Regions from separate parts of the Bacillus sp. V33-4 genome, predicted to be linked through region 1. Evidence: riboswitches for the same ligand, from Rfam matches in the RefSeq annotation. Region 1 holds a riboswitch; each other region holds the start of a gene.
What was found. A riboswitch is a leader RNA that binds a small molecule or an ion and turns the genes downstream of it on or off. The one in region 1 is predicted to bind cyclic di-GMP.
Positions count from the first base shown of each region.

Region 1 (5,517 bases):
CGCACGAAATACGAGCTCGCACCTGACGAAGCGTTTTTGGAGTACCCTGAATGGCGCGCAAAGGAAACGGAGGCACTTGCTGAAAATGGGGCTGCCTTTATGGCGATCGTCTCTTCAAGTCCTGATTTGCTCAAAGGGATCAATCCTGAGCGAATCGCCAATTTCCAAAAAGCTACCGGAAAAGCGCTCGCCAAATACCGCCAATATGTGCAATCAGATAAAGTCAGCTGGACTGTCATTGCCGTGCCTTCAGATGACTGGGCGGCCAAAGTATTCCCTGAGGAACCAGCGGAAAACCGTGTACATAAGCTTTGGGAAGCTATTTTTAAAGCAACCCGGAGCGATCTTGACAATCCCGTCGAGGCTTGGAAGGAACATGATAAAAACTTAAACGAGAAAGTTGAGTATTTAAACAGCAAGCGTTTTAAGAAGCTGCATTATAAAGCATCCGGCACAGATCTAACCGTAGAGTTGCCTGAAGACCATATTTGGGTCGGAGCCGGAAGCACAAATGAAAATGGTATTGAATTCATGGCCAATATGCCGACGGAAGAGGTTTTTACCGTACCATATCGGGAAGGTGTAAATGGTTATGTCTCAAGCACAAAGCCTTTAAGCTATGGCGGCAATATCATTGACCAATTTAAAATCACGTTCGAAAATGGACGAATTGTCAATGTCGAGGCTAAAGAGGGTGAAGAAGTTCTAAAGCGGTTAGTTGAAACGGACGAAGGCTCACACTATCTCGGTGAAGTTGCTCTCGTTCCACATAATTCACCGATTTCACAGTCAGACATTTTGTTTTTCAATACACTCTTTGATGAAAATGCTTCAAATCATTTTGCAATTGGCAGCGCCTATGCTTTTTGTATTGAAGGCGGCAAAAAAATGTCTTCAGATCAGTTGAAAGAAAAAGGTTTAAACCAGAGCATCACCCATGTTGACTTTATGGTCGGATCAGCTGAAATGGATATTGACGGAATTTCCGCTGACGGCAAAACAGAACCTGTCTTCCGGAACGGCAGCTGGGCATTTTAATAACTGTAAGAACAGACTCCTCTATTGGAGCCTGTTTTTTTTTGCCGTATCATAACTATGTTTTATTGCCTGATTAGAATATAATAAAAATATAAAAATAAGTGGTTTTTATTTCTCTGGGGAGGGAACAGTTCTTGCTGCAATATCATCTGATTGTTAACGGAAGGGTCCATGGTGTCGGTTTTCGCTATTTCACACAAATGAAGGCCAATGCATATCACATCACTGGCTGGGTAAGAAATCTCCCGGATGATCAGGTCGAGATTTTAGCAGAAGGTTCCGAGGATGACCTGGTCCTCTTTGCGAACAGCATCAAGGAAGGCAATCCATTTTCCAGGGTGACCAGTATCGAAAAAACAGAAAGCAGCCACTTGCAGGGCTTTAAATCTTTTACGATAAAATATTAATGACGCAACCCCATGCCATGATTGGCATGGGGTTTTGATAACAATCGAGACCTATTCACGATTGCGAATAGGTCTCGAACTTGTATTTTTATAATTTTGGGTTGACTAATATATTAACGATTATCAACTTTTTCTGGATACAGATCATGATTCATCAGCCTGTATTCAGCCATTTGCTCATACTTTGTACCGGGCTTACCGTAGTTTGTGTAAGGGTCGATGGAGATGCCGCCTCTTGGCGTGAATTTCCCCCACACCTCAATATAGCGCGGATCCATTAACTTGATTAAGTCATTCATAATAATGTTCATGCAATCTTCATGGAAATCACCATGATTGCGGAAGCTGAACAAGTACAGCTTTAACGATTTGCTTTCGACCATTTTTTGGTCAGGTATATAGCTGATATAAATGGTTGCGAAGTCAGGCTGACCTGTGATTGGACATAAGCTTGTAAACTCCGGGCAATTAAATTTAACAAAATAATCACGGTTCGGATGCTTATTGTCAAATGACTCGAGTATTTCTGGTGCATAGTCAAATAAATATTTTGTTCCTTGATTTCCAAGCAAGGTAATGTCTGATAGCTCTTCATTTTTTCTTCCGGGCATAAATAAAAGCCTCCTTATCTGAATCCGCATTCGCGTAAGAGAGGCCGCCGCATCTTTAACCGGGCTTATAAAGTATCAAAGCCATAGTTTTTTATAGAGGGTTGTTTGCTATGAACCTCTCCCGCCTGAGTGCGGGATTATTGAATTGTCATTGTTAATATAGATAAAAAGTCCGTACCTGTCAACGGATACTTTTCTCTGCCAGAAAATGCTCTATTATCATCCACAATAAGGAATGTCATCTTAAACATCGATTATGGTAAAGTAGCATTATATTGAACAGTCTTCAGGGAGGGTTTTGTTTGTGGAACGAATTTAAGAGATTTGCGATAAAAGGTAATGTCATTGACCTCGCGACCGGGGTTGTTATTGGCACCGCTTTTGGAAAAATAGTTACTTCTCTTGTAAATGATATTATTATGCCAATAGTCGGTTTGCTTATCGGCGGGATTGATTTTTCAAAACTGATATTTCCATTGCCGAACGGAGCAGAAGATATAAAGATCGGCTTATTTATTCAAACGATTGTAAATTTTATGATTATTGCGTTTTCAATTTTTATGATGGTTCGCCTAATTGAACGCTTTAAGAGAAAAGAGGAAGAAAAGCCGGCTGAACTGGTCATAGACAGACAAGAGGAGCTTCTTTCTGAAATTAGGGACCTCTTAAAGGAAAGATCAAAACAATTATAATCGCTCTTAAATTTCCTCTGCTGCCATATTTTTATTTGCTGAAAATTTTAAAGCTTATTTGAAAATCGTTTGGATCTTGGAAAAAAGATTGGCTTATCGGATGCTCAGCTTGCTACCACACCAAGAAATTCGGCGATTATTTCGCGGATCATGCAGAACCGAAAAACCGTGAAGAAAAGCTGCTGCAAGAGCTTTGGAAAGCAGGAAACGAGGAAGAAAGACACAAGCTTGCCCATCTGCTCGTAAAGCTCGTTGATGCGGAATAACCATTATAATATACAGGACATTCTCCATGATTAAAAGCCAATACGGGTATGTCCTTTTTTCTTTGTCGCGAACTACTTTTCTGCTATCGCTATGCCCTGTAATCTGTTAAAATAGAAGTTGACTTCATGATACAATGAGTCCTAAAAAACGATTTCCCCTCTTCCTTCCGCCAGTAAAGAGCCGCACTCCCGACTGGATTGTTTTCTTGATCCGGAGCTTTCTTTTTTTACAAATTCAGCTTCTGTTCATAGAAGCATTAAACGAAGCTGCCAAAATCCAGAGTTCATAATAATCAACCTCCAACCTTCAACTTCAGCTTACCTTATCTTCCATTTACAGCTACAGCTCCTATCTGCGCCTCCACCATGAAAATCCTTCAGATCTGTTGCATCCTTTTTATATTGCAGAATATACTTTCACTTGTTCGTTTAACACTGGTCTATCAAAGAAACCTCCGGAGACTTGGCCACGGCTTAACGCTTTATACTCTCCCGTTCAAAACATCGTGCAAGATTACAGTTCCCAAATAGTTGAATCGTACGAATATCGAAGGCTCCAATCTAAAAGCGCTGAAAAATTGTACCTTTTTATGAGATGGTTAATAGAAAGTAAATAGAAAATTTAAAATTTAGCATTTAAAAAAATACGGTTACTAATATATCAAAAAAGCATAAAAAATTCTTTCCGAATAGGATAAAGGTCCTACAAAAGATCGATTCTTAAAAGAAACAAAAAGACTTTCGATAGAAATGTAGCAATTTCCCACTTTTAATATTTTTTAGAAATAACTTTTTTTCTATGTAAACTATTTTTCTATTTACCACATATGCTATTCCTCTGCGTAAAATGCTGTCGAATTTCCACACATATTGGTTTAGAATGGCATATATAATAACCGTAATTACCTCTATAAAGGCAAAATCACTGAAAAGTGGTGACGCAAAGCTAAAGGGACTAACGCAGGAAACATTGCCAGGTCAGCCAGCTGCTTTAGGTTTCTTAAACCTGTTTATGCGAATAGGTTTATTTTTATAGCTCAAGGGGGCGAACGATAAGTTAATGAAGTGAAACACCATATTTTTCATGCTAGATAAACAACGGTTGTACTGTACCTGTACCACATAGGTTTTATGCAGTGTTTTTTCATTGATTGCCAAGGCAAGTATGCGCTTTCCCGGCTGCATTAATCTAACGGGCGCACCCAATTTAAGTTTGCTATTGAACAATTGTTTCAGTATTTAAGTCACACTTTGCTTACCTCACTCCTTTAAATACTGAAGCAAGTCTTTCAATATGATGAACTCCGTGCCTGGCCACCTGGAACCTATACACAGTACAATACTTAGCTTAAAGTTTTCAGCTTAATAGTAAAGGTAAAGTAAGGTGCATGGAAAAATGTTATACAAACGATGGACTACAGAGGAAGTCGATTATCTAAAGGTGAGTGTCGGAAATAAAAAAGTACCTGTAATCGCCAATCAGTTAAGGAGGACCGAAAAGGCAGTTGTCGCGAAAATGAAGAGGCTGGGAATCTCGCAAACGAAATCGCATACCGGGATGCTTACCATGAATGAACTGGCCAAGCATCTCCATGTTGATCCGAACACAGTCAAAAACTGGATTGATAATCATCATTTAAAAAGCAGTGTGAAAATTACAAGGACAACCAGAAAGTTTACGTTTATTAACCCTGAGGATTTTTGGGAATGGGCCGGCGAATACAAATCCAAAGTCAATTTTCAAAAAATAGATCAACATGCGATCTTACCCGAACCCGAGTGGGTTGAGGATGAACGAAAAAAAAAACGAGAATTTTGTTTCTTACAAAAAGTGGACCACCAAAGAGATTCAGCAAATGTTATGTCTCATCTCAAAGGGACATTCCTTTGAAGTGATAGGTAAACACCTGGGCAGAAGCCCAATGAGTGTCGCCAGAAAATATCAAAGAATCAATAAGGATAACAGAAATTCGACCTAACAGGTTTTGCAGCAGATATCTCCCAAATAGTTCTTATTTCAATCCATGGTGAATAGTTGGAGGGAAAATAAATGATTTTAAAAGACATCGACAAAGTCATAAGCCGGGATATACTCGAAGATGATATCTATCACGACAGTACACTGGTTATCAAAAAAGATACTCTGTTAAATGAAAAACTTATTAAGAAGCTGAAGTCACTTGGTGTAAAAAAGATTGCTATTAAAAGCGAGATATTGACTGACTCCGGCCAGGAAAACAAATCCGTTTCAAACAGCTTTCAAATTCAATTTATAAAAGAAACCTTTTTTACCAACTTAACGCATTTTGCGAACGAGCATCGTTACGGAAAGCTATTGTATGAATTGGAAGACTTGATGTTTGTTGAAGACTTATTTGTCTCTACTTTAATGGATGAGAAAATTGAGAGCTTGCTGGCCGCTTTGCGAAACTGGGATTCATACAGCTATTATCATTCATTCGACGTGTTTGTTATGGGTACTTTACTTGCCCGCAAAATGGAA
Region 1 is NZ_PGVC01000010.1:14,544-20,060, forward strand. Features, by position in the region: gene CVD23_RS04400 (aminopeptidase) at 1-1,038, shown strand, start outside; gene CVD23_RS04405 (acylphosphatase) at 1,173-1,445, shown strand; gene queF (preQ(1) synthase) at 1,559-2,056, opposite strand; gene mscL (large-conductance mechanosensitive channel protein MscL) at 2,359-2,748, shown strand; gene CVD23_RS22305 (DUF3243 domain-containing protein) at 2,931-3,014, shown strand; cyclic di-GMP riboswitch class I at 3,920-4,008, shown strand; gene CVD23_RS04425 (helix-turn-helix domain-containing protein) at 4,411-4,905, shown strand; gene CVD23_RS04430 (HD domain-containing phosphohydrolase) at 5,065-5,517, shown strand, end outside.

Region 2 (5,517 bases), on a different contig from region 1:
TGATATATTATTTGTTGAAAAGGAAGGAAGAAAAACGGTTATATATACAGGTTATGATCGGTTTGAAACAAACGAATCGCTGCAGGAACTTGAAGTTCGATTACAACCTGTCTTTTTTAAAACACATCGTTCCTTCCTGGTTAATTTGGAAAAAATCATCAAAATAGAAGTAATGGGTGAGTCCTACATTGCTCATTTTTCGAATTTCAATAAAACCGCCCATATCTCAAAACTAAAGATCCAGGAGGTTCAAAATTATTTCAAACAGATTTTACAAGACGATGAAACTCCTTAATTGTGTTTTTAGTGCCGTTTATTGCAACTCATTTAACATTCATTGCTATGAATAACGATGGGTTGTTTTTTTTGTTCATCAACAGCACTTGCATTGATGGCAGAAGAACTGCAGGATATGTTGAAGAAATTTAAAATATAAGAAACTAAAAAGTGCGTTGCCTAAGATTTAGGCAACGCACTTTTTCGAAAGGCCCAGTAGTGTTATCATTCTTAATGACTGTTCTATTTGTTGTTCAAGCTATCTGTCTCTAATAGCATTCAATAATAAATGAGGGCAAAAACGTGAAAAATTTGTTATTCCCATGCTGATGCCACAATCATTGCTGCAGCGTGTTCCGCTGAACATCAACAGCAGCGGTTTTCTATGTTATAATAATTGGCAAAAGAATTCCGCCGAGGTGGACCATGGAAAGATCCGAAAAAAGTGAAATAAACAACGAGCGTTTTGAAGATTCTTTAGATGAAGAAACATTATTTATTGTTTCTCAAACTTTCAAAGCCTTATCAGACCCTACAAGAATAAAAATTCTTCATTTGTTGTACCAAAAACAGCATGCCGTTAATGAAATAGCTGAAAACCTGAACATGCTCCAGTCTGCCGTTTCACATCAATTAAGATTTCTTAAAAATTTGCGACTGGTGAAGTCCCGCCGGGAAGGTACCACGATGATTTACTCATGTAATGACGAGCACGTTATGAATGTCTTAAAGCAAACGATTGATCACGCACGACATCATTAATCATATTAACAGCCCTTAGAGAAGCTTTTCAGTTAAGCTTTTCTTTTTTATGCTTTTCTATTCAGTGGTTAAAGCTTTTTTGTTCAAACGATACGCTGTTAAAACGCTAAGGATCAAGGGGGATAATGCGAAAAGAATTGTGGTATTGTACAAAAAACAGTTGCGATAAAATCGGGATTGCATATATAATATATATGAGCATATACTCATATATAGAAAGAAGGGTTCTTATGGGTCACCACCATGGCCATTCTCACGGACACGGACATTCTCATGGGCAGACAAAAAATAAAAAAGCTTTATTTTTATCTTTTTTATTAATCGCAACCTTCATGTTTGTTGAGGTAATTGGCGGAATTTTAACGAATAGCCTCGCTTTACTTTCGGATGCAGGTCACATGCTTAGCGATGCAGCGGCACTGGGATTAAGCTTTTTTGCCATAAAACTAGGTGAAAGGCAGGCAACCAGAACCAAGTCATTCGGGTATAGACGATTTGAGATCATTGCAGCTGCCTTAAATGGGTTAACTCTGATTCTTATTTCGCTCTATATTTTTAATGAAGCAATTCAAAGATTTCTTGATCCTCCTGAAGTGCAAAGCTTAGGGATGTTAACCATCGCATTTACTGGATTATTGGTAAACATAGTAGCTGCATGGATACTAATGAGAGCTGATAAAGATGAAAACTTAAACGTGAGAAGTGCCTTTCTTCATGTAATAGGTGACATGGTCGGTTCGGTTGGAGCTATCGTCGCTGCACTGCTCATCTATTTCCTTGGATGGGGGATTGCCGACCCGATTGCCAGCGTCATTGTTGCGGTTCTTGTTCTTGTTAGCGGTTGGAGAGTGATGAAAGACTCTATACATGTATTGATGGAAGGGACACCAATACAGATTGAAGCAGAAAAAGTAAAAGCCACTTTATTAACTATTCCTAATGTCAATCAAGTTCATGATTTGCATATATGGTCGATCACTTCAGGGATGCCGATGCTCAGCTGCCACATTGCCATTGATGCAGACGGTGTCCATGATACGGTTTTGCTCCAGGCACAGTCGATCCTCCATGATGATTTTGGAATCGAACACAGCACGTTACAGGTTGAAAACGAAGAAACAGGCTGTCCAAATCATCATGGAAGTTGTAATTAAATCATTCTAAGGGGCACTCAACGTCAGTTTACATGACTTTATGGGGTGACCCCTTTTACGGGTTAAAATGGATTCAGCTCTAACTTGAGATATTTTTGAAGATTAATTAACAAGCATTCGTAAAAAGAATAATTAGCCTCTCAGTAAGTAAACCCTATCACTGTGTGAAAAAATGTAGCGAAAAATGAAAAGGAGCGAACAATATGCAATATCAATTGGGTGATACTTTTATTACAAAGGAAGACCTTGAATTAAATAACGGTGTTGTCAAAAAGGGGTCCACTGGCGTAATCGATGAAATCCAATCGGATCATGATTATGATGATGGTGGACAGCCCGTACCGTACCGGATTTGGTTTAGTCATTTCAATCACTACAAAGTGAATGACACGAATGATCCAAATCCAAGGGAAACCTATTATTGGTTTAATGACAGGGACATTGAACAATATATGGAAAAGGTCGTAAATCTCCATTAAAATACGAATGGCTAAAACAATAGATATAATTACCAAAACCGGCATACAGTTGAACTGTAGCCGGTTTTAGCTTTCACTACATCACCTTTTATAAAATATGTACGATCTACCGATAAACCAACCTGAGAATGTTCTTTCGAAATTTCGGTTTAAAATGTTGAAATAGATAAAAACTAGGGCAGTAGAACTTATCACAATTTGTCAGGGGGATGACAGTGGAATTCTTGGGAATGGAACTATCAACACTTATAAAAGTCATAGGTGTAGATCTGATCTTAAGCGGAGATAATGCAATCGTTATTGCGCTGGCCGCTCGAAATGTACCACCCGAACATCGGAGAAAAGCGATATTTTGGGGTACACTGGGCGCGATCATTTTACGGTTAATTTTCGCTGCAATTATTGTCTGGTTATTGGGAATACCTTTTATATCTTTCATTGGTGGACTCTTATTGCTTCAGATTGCTTATAAGTTGCTAGCCGGAAAAGAAAAAGAACACAAAGCCGGTGGCGCAACAGTGGCAGCGGCTGTGAGAACGATCATTATCGCAGATGCCGTAATGTCCCTTGACAATGTCTTGGCATTAGCGGGTGTCGCACATGGATTCGTCCCGATTTTGGTTGGTATTTTAATTTCTATTCCAATCATTGTTTGGGGCAGCCAGCTATTATTGCGCGTAATGGAAAAATTCCCGTTCATCATTTATGCTGGTGCCGGGCTGTTGGCATATACTGCGGGAGAAATGATGATTGAAGACGAAACAATAGAAGCATTTCTTCATTCTGTCGTTCCCGGCTTAGTCGACGAGATCCACACGTGGCTTCCAATTGTCTTAGTCATTTTAGTGGTAGGTGTTGGGTATTTTAGAAGAAGGGACAATCTTCTCAAAACTACTGATGTTATTTAAATATGTTTACATAGCGTCAGTGCGAAAAAAGGACTGACACAGTTGTTTATTGACAGACTGTCGGGAAATTGGTAGAAGTAATTGATTCCCGAACAGGATTAACGAAAAAATAGAAGGTCGGATTGAGTTTTGTAAGGATATTCCGGCGAAATTTAATTATCATATAAATGAATCCTAAGGCATGAGTATAATTACCTATTTTTGTTATAAAATGGCGAAAAATGTTGAAATTTCCCTTCTAAAGTTTTACTATCATATTAATCAAATGTAAAACGGCAAACTTGTTGAAAGACAAGGACGCAAAGCCACGAGTCTAAGGTCATCGTACTAGGATAGTCGGGTTGCCAAAAAGTTCGGGAAAAATCATCGGTAAATGGTGCTTGAAAACCATTTATACAACAAGTCCACCAACTTTTTCGGTGGATTTTTTTGTATAAAAATTTAAGCGAGGCTTACGGGTACAATTATTCAATTTACGTAACTTCTTAGTTTTAAAGCTTAAAGAATCATAGGTGAGGAAGCGATGATAAATGGAGTTAATTAATTGTATTCAATGTCATGAAATATTTGTACATTCCGGAACAGCCGAACAGCTTTGCGCTAAATGCGCCCAACAGGAGAGCGTATTACTTCGCGAAGTAAAACATTATTTAAGACGTAAACCAAAAGCAACGATCCTGGAAATACAAGAGGATTTAAATATCCCTTCAAATATCGTTATACGCTGGAAAAAAGAAAATCGGATTTGAATTTATGAATGCAACATTAACACATAAAAAAGGGAGAGAGTTAGTGGTGGAAAGAATAAAATCGGGAAAAGCGAAGAAAGGCGACACGATTCTTTTTGAACGAAAAGATACTTCATGTGAAGGCGAAGTGTTTCTTGTCAGGGAAAACAGTGTACTGGTTGAAATTTCACGGGAAGCTGCCCGAATTTTTGGATACGAGACTCCAAATACAGTGGTGGGACATGGGAATTATATGATTATTAAGAAAGTATAGTCAAGCCAAAGTAGCCAGGTTAACAAGAAATAGAGGAGAAGAGATCATGCAGCTTTCTGAGTTAATTTCGAAAATAAATAAAAGTGTAGAGGATCTGGATCTTATTTCAACAAGAAAGCTTATCGAAGCCAACATAACAATTCTTAATCAGAATAAAAATCTCCTGAAAAGTAATGCCAGGGAATTACTCGAATTCTTAACTAATAGTTTGGATAATGAAGATAAACCACTGACACGCCAGGAATTGGGGGCTATCAATTCAATAAACGCTTACGCCTCAAGATTTGACGTGAGAGGGCTGAAGATTAGTATAAAGGATAAAGCGCAATTGCTGTTGCGCAAAGATGTCATTCTTTACCTGAATTCTGATGCTAAAATTTTATTAGAGGGACTAGGAGCTATAACAAAAGACGACCAGCAATGAGGTCGTTTTTTTTATGGGGATTTTTCTTTCTATTATTTTCATGAGGAAACAGCTGTAGCTGCCCAATCTCTTGCCCAGCTGGCAGAGGAGCTGAACCAGTCGGTATCCGGTTTTAAAGTGAACTAAATATGATAGAATAATAGATAGTTGACCCCAATCCGATGAATGAAGGATTGGGGTTGCCTAATTGAATAGAGGTAGTGTATTGTCGATAGCTCTATATGAGCGTCAAATATTTATTAATTGGAGGAAATACACAGAATGAATCTTACACAATCCCAGCCGGTTTCCATACTTATGGATGGTATGCTTTCGTCATTAGACCATGTCGTTCCCGTCCCCTATGAAAAAGGAAGCCCGCAAAGTCTGGAAAACTATCTAAACCTTCAATTTGGTGTGTTAATCGGACTTACAGGTGATCTGAAAGGAAAGATTATTTATAAAGGTGATCAGGAGTTATTCGGTTCACTTGGAGAAGCCATGTATGGGATGCCGATGGAGGGAGAGATGTT
Region 2 is NZ_PGVC01000059.1:23,059-28,575, forward strand. Features, by position in the region: gene CVD23_RS18925 (LytR/AlgR family response regulator transcription factor) at 1-295, shown strand, start outside; gene CVD23_RS18930 (ArsR/SmtB family transcription factor) at 703-1,038, shown strand; gene CVD23_RS18935 (cation diffusion facilitator family transporter) at 1,269-2,192, shown strand; gene CVD23_RS18940 (hypothetical protein) at 2,396-2,671, shown strand; gene CVD23_RS18945 (TerC family protein) at 2,881-3,579, shown strand; cyclic di-GMP riboswitch class I at 3,844-3,928, shown strand; gene CVD23_RS18950 (hypothetical protein) at 4,110-4,328, shown strand; gene CVD23_RS18955 (YkvS family protein) at 4,375-4,581, shown strand; gene CVD23_RS18960 (hypothetical protein) at 4,628-5,005, shown strand; gene CVD23_RS18965 (chemotaxis protein CheX) at 5,267-5,517, shown strand, end outside.
Region 2: another riboswitch for cyclic di-GMP. It lies ahead of CVD23_RS18950 (hypothetical protein); the one in region 1 lies ahead of CVD23_RS04425 (helix-turn-helix domain-containing protein).

Region 3 (5,517 bases), on a different contig from region 1:
TTTTTCAGAATAGGTGTAAAGCTGGCCAATCCGAGGCACACCATCTTCAGGCCAGGGAATATTTTTAAAAATACCGCCCTCGCACATTATCACCACATATTCCTGGTTCACCTCTATAACAATTCCCTGATAGATTGTATTGTTCAGCATAATTGTTCATCTCCCGCTGGAATGCTGATATATTGAGTCAACTGGCGCCATTCCGGATGCAGCCTTAGTATGATTAACGTGATTAAATATTTTCGGTGCCTTTCGACCGTTTTAATAGAATAGCCCGTTTTTTTGCTAAAGAGTGTCGCAGGCAGGCGTTTTTTCTTCAAAAAATCCTCCACCAATTCAGGAAAGCCGACAAACTGGTGTGCCATTAAAATCATTTTATCCCTTGAATCTTTATGTTTTGGAGCATAGTGCTCCAGCTCTTCAAAAAGAATATCGAATTCGTTTAAGCTCTTCTTAAACTCCAAAATTTCCTCAATCAGTTCTTTTTCCTGTAAAGTTTGCTGGTAAGATTTAAGAGATTGCTTTTCCTCACATTCTTCATCTTGATTGAGACGATCTGCCTTTTGTTCTTTTCGAAAAAAATCGATCAGATCTCTTTTGATAAGAAGATAGGCATAATTTAAGAAGCTTCTGCCTCGCTGGCTGTTATATGTATCAATTGCACGATTAAAAGCCAGTAAGCTGACACTCGCCTCTTCTTCGCTCCAGTTAATATAACGACCGGTAATATGGCCGGCCGTATTAATGATATATGGTCGGTAATGGCGAATGATTGTTTCTCTATCTATTTCGTTCCCGTTTACCGCTGCTGAAATTAATATACCAAGCTCTGAATCTTGCAACTGACCACCCCCGAATGCCTACTAGATAATCATACTTTTAAAGTTTAAAGGGGTAAAGAAGCTTTTTAAAAGTGCTTTTAATTTTCCCGAAAAGAATTCATAAGAAAATACAAATAGAAGGAGCCAGCGGCGTGGCTCCTTTGACCTTAATTTTCTCCGTCTTCTGAATGTTCTCCTTCTTCCCCGTTTTCGTTTTTATTTTGGTTTTGTTGGTCTTTATATTGCTTTTCAGCTTGTTCTTTCGCTAATTGTTCTTGTTGTTTACGAGCTTGTTCTACTTGCTGTTTTGCTAATTTTTCTTGTTGTTTGCGAGTTTGTTCTGCTTGTTCTCTTTGCTTTTTTTCTTGCTCTGCTTGTTGCTTGCGAGCTTGTTCCTCTTTTTCCCGCTGCTGCTCTGCCAGTTCTTCTTGTCTTTCACGTTCCTGTTCAGCTGCTTCCCTGGCCGCTTGTTCCTGTTCTTTTTTACCCTTTTCTAATTCCTTTTGTTTTGAAGCAGTTTGCTCTGCTTGTTTTTTATTATTTTCTGTGTTCTCAGCTATATTATTTGAATCATTTTGCTCTTCATCATCGTCGTATTGCCCTTCGTTATCTTCTTCTTCCCTGTCGTTGGAATTTCCTTCTTCATTCTGTTCTGCCAGTTCTTCATCTGCGTCTTCTTGTAATTCTTTCAGTTCCTTTGCAACTTTTTCCTGAATTTTTTTAATTTTTTTATCAGCTTCCGCCTTGGTGATTTCACCCGTTGCGAGCTTTTCTTGAATTTTGGCAAGCTTCTCTGATGCTTCCTGCTCTATTTCCGCATATTCCTTAACTATTTCAAATTCAACCTTCTGTTTCTTAATATCTTTCAGTGATTTTTCCAATCTTTCTACCGTGGCTGTATCGTTTGATTTTTTCGCTTGTTCTATCGCCTCTTCGATTAGATCTTCTTTTTGATTAATCACTTTACCAACCAGTTTGCCCAGGTCTATATTTAACTCTTTTGCTATTTGCCCAAAGCCCATATTTTTATTCTTTAATAAATCAACAATTTCTGCTTCTGTTTTTTCGCTTTCCTCAGATAGAGCAAGAACTTTTACAATTTGTCCAAATCCCAGGCCTTCTGCACGTAGTGCTTTTACCTTTTCTGTATTTAATTCCTTAACCACGCTCGCTACTATAAAAGCTTCTTTTTTAGTAGAATTCAATTCCTCTAATTTATTGTCTGCTAATAAGTCTTCGCCAGGGATATCGAGTGCAGCAGTTTGCTCCAACTCACTTGTTAACTGATCCTTTACCTCTCCGTTCAGATCCGAATCCAATACAATCTGCGCAACCTTATCGCCCGCTTCCTGCAAGGAAACTAAGTATTCATCAATTAAGTTCGTAATATATTGATCTTGATCTGTCTCGGCTATTTCAGCTAATTCCGAAAGCCGCTCCTGAGAAAATTGAAGCAATAATTCGGTTTCCTTTACATCATTAAACGCAAAAAATAACTGCAAATCTTCAGACAGCTTATCAAAGAAATAAGTAAAACTATTGTCCGGTGTGGTACCTGCTGCAACTTGGGAAAATGGTGCGTTTACTGTATCATCAGCTGGCGCTGTGTCTCCCTCTGCATAAGCCGCAGTACTAAACAATAGGCCTCCCATGAAAACTCCGCCCGAAATGAGCCGCTTGATATTTCTGTTCATTTAACTTCTCTCCTTATAAAAAATAAGAAAAGATGAAAAAGCTATTATCTTCGTCCGCACTGGTCTGGCAGCTGGCTGACATAGGTTTTACCCCGTTAGTCCCTCTAGCTTTGCGTCGCCATTTTTCAATGGTTTTGCCTTTATCAACTTTTCTAATATTCTATACGATTCCATGTCGAAATTTGAGGGGGAAATTGGCGAAATAAAAAAATTTTTATTAACTACCGTTAAAGCAGAAGTGGGTGAATTGTTGGATTATCAGATCAAAAATATAAGAACAGGAACAAAAAAACCAAAAAGTTCTGTGCGAAAAGCAAAACCTATAATGACGTACCAATTGAAAGTATCACTAAAAGGTATCCGGCCGCCTATTTGGAGAAGGATCGAAGTGCATAGCGAGTTAACCTTCCACCAGCTGCATGAAGTGATTCAAGTATTAATGGGCTGGGAAAACTATCATTTATACAGTTTTGAATATAATGATGTTTTGATTGAGCTTCCCGAAGATGAATTAGAGACTGGGTTTTTCCTTCCTAAAATGAGGGAAACAACTGATTCACGGAAAGAAAAGCTGGGAGACTGGATCCGAACAGAAAAGGATGAATTCCTCTACACCTATGATTTCGGAGATGACTGGGAGCATATGGTGACAGTAGAAAAGATCGAGCAAGTATCTGAAAAGCTTAAATACCCTGTCTGCCTAAAAGGAAAACGCGCATGCCCACCGGAAGACGTTGGAGGTATTTACGGTTATTCAGCTCTGTTACAAGCTTTTCAAGATCAGGGGGACCGGCAACTTGATCAAGAGGAAAAGGAATACATGGAGGAGCTGCGCGAATGGTATGGACCTATTGATCCGGAGGCGTTTGACATTGATCAAGTCAACCAATCTCTTAAAAAGGTTTTGACAAACAGGAAACGATAAGAGCTTGTTTTAAGAGTGGATTGAAATTTTCCACTCTTATTTTGATCATGATAGCTTTTTCCCCCAGTCTCGTTTATGCGCACTGTCTTTTTCTGGAGAGTCTAACTTAAAGTCAACTACAAAAACCAAGTTTAGCTGAAAAAGATATAGTGGACATTAAATAAACGCCCAGTAGAGAGGTGTTATTTTGTGATCTTTTTCTGTTAAATTCTTCAAAATACCCTATTAACAAACAATATTAAACCCTTTATTCATGCAAACATACGATCATTATCGAAAATCCTGTCGTTCTTTATCGAGAACTTTTTGTTTATAGAGATTACTTATCAAGTTATTATTGGATTACTAGACAAACAGGAGGTTAAGGTAATGCCGTTATTATATATGAAAGAAATCTTTACTCCTTTAAAATTGATCGGAATTAAATTCTTCATAACAAAAGAAGGCGATAAGTATATAAAAATTTGGAATAAACCTCGAAAAAGGATTTTTAGTTAATATATTTCAATATCTACGAAAAGTATAAGGATCTTTGCTATGAGATCATTGATGATTATTGGCAAGGCCTTTTTTATTTGTCCCGCTTTCGAAATCCCCGATCTATGAAAGAAAACTCAAATTTATCAAATGTATTCTTTCAAAGGCTTCGGCTCGACTTGCTTTAAGTGTGCAATTCATATTTTTAGTCAAATAAAAAGCTAGCTTAGCAACTTGGGCCAAGCTAGCAAAAACCAAATGAATTTATTCTTCTGCCCATTTTCCACTTTAGATTCCAGGTAATAGAGAGTAAGCCCTTCTTGAATAATTCCTCCCCCGTCTCTTACTCCACATTCAAAGAAGAATCCTTCTTCACCAGCTTTAAATAAATCATATAAACTATTCCGATTGCCATCCATATAAAACCGAGTTGTTTGCTGGTTGCATCAAGGCTATACCATACGAAACCGATGATAAATAATCCGATTACCGGGAATAGCAAGTGATTTAAGTAATCTTTGCTCTTTTTCTTGCGGATAAAATAATTGATGACTGAGATATGCAAGAACAGGAATGCGGTTAATGCCCCGAAATTAACAAGAGATGCCAACCCATCGATTTTAGAAGCAAAGAACACTGTCACCACTAAAGAGATTCCTGCTACTGCAAGAGTACTGATGTATGGAGTTTGGAACTTTGGATGAATTTTAGATAGAACGCCAGGAAGCTTTTTGTCACGTGCCATGCTATATAAAATCCTGGAGATAGCTGCCTGTGCTACTAATGCATTGGCAATTCCCCATGCAAGCGCTGTAGCCAGGGTAGTTGTCCACTTCAACCAGGTACCGCCTGCAATTTCAGCAATTTGGTAAAAAGCTACATCCGCATTCTCAAATGTTGTATAGTCTGGCCAAATTAAGGCTGAAACCCATGTTTGAATAATGAATAATACCCCGACGACCAATAAGGAGAAAATAACTGCACGTCCAACAACTTTGTTTCCTCCTCTTGTTTCTTCGGACAGCGTCGATATGGCATCGAAACCAAGGAAACTTAAAACAGCAATCGACACAGCACCCATGACCATTCCGATGCTAAAATTATCACGGTCATAGAGCGGTTTAAAATTAAATTCTGCTCCATTTACGCCCTTTGAGATGGCAATGATAGCGGCAATCACAAATATCGCCAGCACAATTAATTCAAGAACAACGATCACCTTATTTGCTTTGGCCGTTATTTCAATTCCAAATACATTAATGACAGTATTAATTCCAATAAATATAAGAAGCCATACAATCATTGGGACCCCAGGCACGATATCACCTAAAGCCGCAGCGCTGACTAAATACAATAACGAAGGGATTAAGATATAATCCAGTAAGATCACCCAACCGGCAAAAAAACCGACATGTTCGTTAATCCCGCGCTGTGCATAAGAATAAACGGAACCTGCGATAGGAAAGGCTTCAGACATTCTTGCATAACTTAATGCAGTAAAAATCATTCCTATCATCCCAATTAAATATGCAAGTGCGACCATTCCATTCGAACCTTCTGCGACATATCCATAAATCCCGAACGGTGCAATTGGCACCAT
Region 3 is NZ_PGVC01000030.1:27,766-33,282, forward strand. Features, by position in the region: gene CVD23_RS11985 (anti-sigma-I factor RsgI family protein) at 1-150, opposite strand, end outside; gene CVD23_RS11990 (sigma-70 family RNA polymerase sigma factor) at 144-842, opposite strand; gene CVD23_RS11995 (DUF5667 domain-containing protein) at 989-2,515, opposite strand; cyclic di-GMP riboswitch class I at 2,579-2,664, opposite strand; gene CVD23_RS12000 (plasmid pRiA4b ORF-3 family protein) at 2,841-3,440, shown strand; gene CVD23_RS12005 (APC family permease) at 4,261-5,517, opposite strand, start outside.
Region 3: another riboswitch for cyclic di-GMP. It lies ahead of CVD23_RS11995 (DUF5667 domain-containing protein); the one in region 1 lies ahead of CVD23_RS04425 (helix-turn-helix domain-containing protein).